Regions from separate parts of the Pseudoalteromonas sp. MT33b genome, predicted to be linked through region 2. Evidence: predicted binding sites of a transcription regulator. Region 2 holds the regulator's gene; the other holds the start of a gene.
What was found. The regulator FliA, encoded in region 2, starts transcription of late flagellar genes. The targets are predictions, from matches to a motif close to CTAAAGNTNNNNNNNNNNNNGCCGATA.
Positions count from the first base shown of each region.

Region 1 (2,474 bases), 1.7 Mb from region 2:
AGTACATCCATTTCTGAGAAAGCAAGTAAGAGTACAAAGAAGCACATTAATAACGACATTAAGTCAGCAAACGTGCCCATCCAAGCTGGCAGGCCAGGGGGCGGACATTTGCACTCTTGATCAGACATGCCTACTCCTCAGTATCTACTTTACGTTTAGATTCGGCTAAATAGTTTTTCAAAATCCCTTCAATTACTTTCGGGTTTTGACCATCTTGTATGCCTAAAACCGCATCCAAAATGAGGCGCTGGTTTAGTGCTTCTTCGTCTTTACGAAGCTCAAGCTTTACCTGAATAGGAATAGCAATAACATTCGCTAAAAATGCACCGTATAAGGTGGTAAGTAAGGCCACCGCCATAGCAGGACCAATCGCTTTAGGGTCATCCATGTTTGATAACATCGCAACCAACCCTATCAGCGTACCAATCATACCCATTGCCGGGGCGATATCAGCAAGCGATTTAAATAAAGTGGCACCATGTTCATGACGTGCAGATGTCAAAGAAATATCTTTTTGTAGCGTAGCCCTCACAACATCGGCATCATGACCATCAACCAGCATATCAACCCCTTTTCGCATGAACGCATTGGGGATATCAGCCTCTTCCAGCGCGAGAAAGCCACCTTTACGTGCAGAGTCAGCTAGTTCAACTGCTTTTTCAATTAACTCTTCTGGAGATTCAATTTTGAACATGAAGGCTTTAGCTGCAACCTTCCCTATCCCCAAAAACTGTCCCATGGTGAAGTTTGATAACACAATAAAAATCGAGCCACCGAATACAATGACCACCGAAGGTGTGTTGTAAAACATTGCAACTTGGCCGTCACTACTTAACACCATCGACATAGCAATTAAGCCTATGGCACCAAGAATACCTATTATGGTTGCTAAATCCACATACCCCTCCAGAGGAAAATAACACGACACCCTCAGGCATCAAATTTTTATTATTAACTGCTTATCGGCAAGCAATTGAATTACTTAAATCATTAAATGAATTAATTTTATTTTAATGTAAGATTTTTAAGCTACAAGTTTAAGCTGTATCTAAAAGCGTAAAAATAGCATATCGAAATCGCTTTATGCGTAAAAAAACACATCATTCTTTGACCTAGTTTAGCATTCCCCCTAAAATTGGCCTCACTTTCTAATAGCTATCGAGGCCACAATGGCGGCAAAGAAACCAGAAAACTTAAGCTTTGAAGAAGCGCTGGATGAATTATCTCAAATAGTTGTGCAAATGGAGCAAGGTGAACTGTCTTTAGAACAGTCACTTAAACAGTTTGAACGTGGTATTGCACTGGCAAATGCCTCATCAGGTAAATTACAGCAAGCAGAACAAAAAGTGGCCATTTTAATGGGCAACGATAGCCAAGCTCCTCTGAGCAACTTTGATTCAAACCTGGACTAATTCAGTGCAATTAAAAGAACAACTACAACGTGCTCAACACGATGTTGAAGCCATGTTAAATCGCTATTTTGACCAGCCACTTAATACCGAACAAACAATTAAAGACGCAACCCATTATGGTGTTTTAAATGGGGGGAAGCGTTTACGCCCGTACCTTGTTTACGCAACCGGTCGTATGATGGGAGCAAACAAAGCCGATTTAGATGTACTTGCAGCAGCCATTGAGTGTATCCATAGTTACTCACTTGTACACGATGATTTGCCGGCAATGGACGATGATGATTTACGCCGAGGCCGACCAACTTGCCACATTGTTTATGGCGAAGCACAGGCAATTTTAGCCGGCGATGCACTGCAAACGCTTGCATTTGATTTAATTGCTAATCATCAATTTACGGTGCCAGCGACACAACAGGTTAAAATGATAGCCTCATTAAGCAAAGCCTCAGGTATTGAAGGTATGGTTGGGGGACAAGCACTGGATATTGTCTATACCGATCAAGTGATCAGTGTTGAGCAATTGGAACGTATCCACCAACTGAAAACTGGAGCGCTTTTAAATTGTGCAATTACACTGGGAGCTTTGTGCGCGACTCACTGTGATCAGCATACATTGCAGCAACTAAATCTATTTGGTCAAGCGATAGGTCTGGCTTTTCAGGTACAAGACGATATCCTAGACGTTGAAGCTGATACTGAAACATTAGGAAAGCCTCAAGGGTCAGATATTGCGGCTAATAAAGCAACCTACCCTGCTTTATTAGGCATGGCAGGTGCTAAACAAAAAGCGCAAGATTTACTTGCCCAAGCTCATCAGGCTCTTGAGGCAATAGATTACGACACAAATGAGTTGGCAAACCTTGCCAGCTATATAGTTGAACGTAAATATTAGTGCCTATAAAAGAAAGACAAAATAACTAAAAAATCAGAGCCGCTATGGGCTATAATGCACTCTGGTTAGCGAAGGATGTATAAAAAACATGACACTTGATAGTAGCAAGTATCCATTATTAAGTTTGGTTGACGAACCAGCACAACTGCGTGATTTAGCGCAAGACAAAT
Region 1 is NZ_CP059831.1:2,675,887-2,678,360, forward strand. It holds gene H3302_RS12125 (flagellar motor protein MotB) at 1-128, opposite strand, end outside; gene pomA (flagellar motor protein PomA) at 131-898, opposite strand; gene H3302_RS12135 (exodeoxyribonuclease VII small subunit) at 1,170-1,412, shown strand; gene ispA ((2E,6E)-farnesyl diphosphate synthase) at 1,465-2,304, shown strand; gene dxs (1-deoxy-D-xylulose-5-phosphate synthase) at 2,393-2,474, shown strand, end outside.
Region 1: a site for FliA is predicted at 961-987, ahead of pomA (flagellar motor protein PomA). Genes of this name have one in related genera too.

Region 2 (2,474 bases):
TCACTTAGTTTAGGTGAGATTATTAGTATTGCGATTCAAAATCGCTTGCCAATAGGGTATCTTACTAATGGTCAGCGTGTTCCTGAAGATATTCGCGTTGCGAATGCAGAGAAACTAGTAAAAAAAGCTGAGCAATTATATTTAAAACGAGCAAAAGCACAACATTCACGACGTCAAGCAGTAGCGTCGAACACAGTAGGGATGTATGATTAACACAGTATTAGATCAAGCAAGCGGCCTGCGCAAAATGAATCAAAATAATAATAGTGGCGTTAAAGTTATCGCTGTCACTGGCGGCAAAGGTGGTGTGGGTAAAACGAATGTGTCACTCAATACCGCGATCGCATTAGGTCAACTGGGAAATCGTGTATTAGTATTAGATGCCGATTTAGGGTTGGCAAATTGTGACGTAATGCTTGGTTTACGTGTCGAGAGAAACTTATCTCATGTTTTATCTGGTGAGTGTGAACTGGATGAAATTCTTGTCGAAGGCCCAGCAGGTATAAAAATTGTGCCAGCGACTTCGGGCTCGCAAAGTATGGTTGAGTTAACACCGTCAGAACATGCGGGGCTTATTCGCGCATTTAGCGAGCTAAATACTGAGTTTGATATTTTAATTGTCGATACCGCTGCGGGTATTTCAGACATGGTATTAAGCTTTTCGCGTGCAGCGCAAGATGTTGTTGTTGTTGTATGCGATGAACCTACCTCAATTACCGACGCTTACGCCCTAATTAAAGTGTTAAGTCGTGAGCATGGCGTTTACAAATTTAAAATAGTTGCCAATATGGTGCGCAGTATGCGTGAAGGGCAAGAATTATTTGCTAAACTCTCAAAAGTAACGGATCGATTCTTAGATGTGTCTATGGAACTTGTCGCAACCATTCCGTATGACGAGAATATGCGCAAATCGACCCGCCGCCAAAAAGTGATTGTGGAGTTATTTCCAAACTCACCAGCCGCTGTGGCATTTAAAACATTAGCAACGAAAGCAGTTAAGTGGCCAATTCCAAATCAACCGTCAGGTCATTTAGAATTTTTTATTGAAAAACTAGTAAACGGTTAACTATGACAACATCGGTGAATAAAGCGATGGGATATCAATCAGCACAGAATTTAAATGCGATTGTTGAAAAACATGCCTCTTTAGTCAAAAAAGTGGCGTGTCATCTAATTGCTCGTTTACCTGCCAGTGTGCAACTCGATGATTTGATTCAGTCAGGTATGATTGGCCTTATAGAAGCGTCGAAAAATTTTGATGCGAGTAAAGGGGCCAGTTTTGAAACATTTGCGGGTATTCGAATTCGAGGGGCTATGCTCGATGAAATCCGTCGAGGTGATTGGGCTCCCCGTTCAGTTCACCGTAATGCACGCCTTGTCGCTGAAACGATTTCGGATTTAGAGAGTATTTTAAACCGCGAGCCAAAAGACACAGAAGTTGCTGAAAAACTTGATATTACACTGGATGAGTACCATCATATTCTACATGATGTAAATTCCAGTAAGGTACTGGGTATAGAGGATTTAGGCGTTGATGAAGACGTCATCACACCTATGGGGCATGATTTAGCACTAGACAAACCGTTTAATAATGTTAAAAATGAACGGTTTAACCAGTCTCTATTGACGGCTATCCAATCGTTACCAGAAAGAGATGCACTCGTTTTGTCTTTGTATTACAACGATGAAATGAACTTAAAAGAAATAGGGCACATACTCGATGTTAGCGAATCGCGTGTGAGTCAAATACATGGTCAGGCGATGATTAAGCTCAAAGCAAAAATCAATGACTGGATTAATTAGTAGTAAGTAAATAAGGTTCAAACCTCACCGGAGGATGTTTTGGATAAAAACATGAAAATTCTTGTTGTTGATGATTTTTCTACAATGAGACGTATCATTAAAAACCTGTTAAGGGATTTAGGTTTTACCAATGTGCAGGAAGCTGATGATGGTTCAACAGCATTGCCGATGTTGCAAAATCAAGAGTTTGATTTTGTTGTAACAGATTGGAATATGCCTGGAATGCAAGGTATTGATCTATTACGCGCAATTCGTGCTGATGATAGCCTTAAACATATCCCCGTGTTAATGGTGACAGCTGAAGCGAAAAAAGAACAAATTGTTGCTGCTGCTCAAGCGGGTGTTAATGGCTATATCGTCAAACCATTCACTGCTGCGACACTGAAAACCAAATTGGAAAAAGTGTTTGAACGTTTAGGTTAATCTAAGGGGAGAGGCTTATGTCAGCACTTGCTGCGCCTCAAATAAGTTTAGAGCAAGCTCGTCAACTTGTTGAGTATCTTGAAAATGGTGAACAAGAGAAAGCTGATAAGCTGATACTTGAAACAGCATCAAAAGAACAATCAGAGTTGTTTGCTGAAGTCGGTAAATTGACACGACAACTTCATGAAGCACTAAAAAACTTCGATCTTGATACTCGACTCACAGATTTAACAACAGAAGCAATCCCG
Region 2 is NZ_CP059831.1:976,904-979,377, forward strand. It holds gene flhF (flagellar biosynthesis protein FlhF) at 1-213, shown strand, start outside; gene H3302_RS04510 (MinD/ParA family protein) at 206-1,066, shown strand; gene H3302_RS04515 (RNA polymerase sigma factor FliA) at 1,093-1,803, shown strand; gene cheY (chemotaxis response regulator CheY) at 1,843-2,226, shown strand; gene H3302_RS04525 (protein phosphatase CheZ) at 2,244-2,474, shown strand, end outside.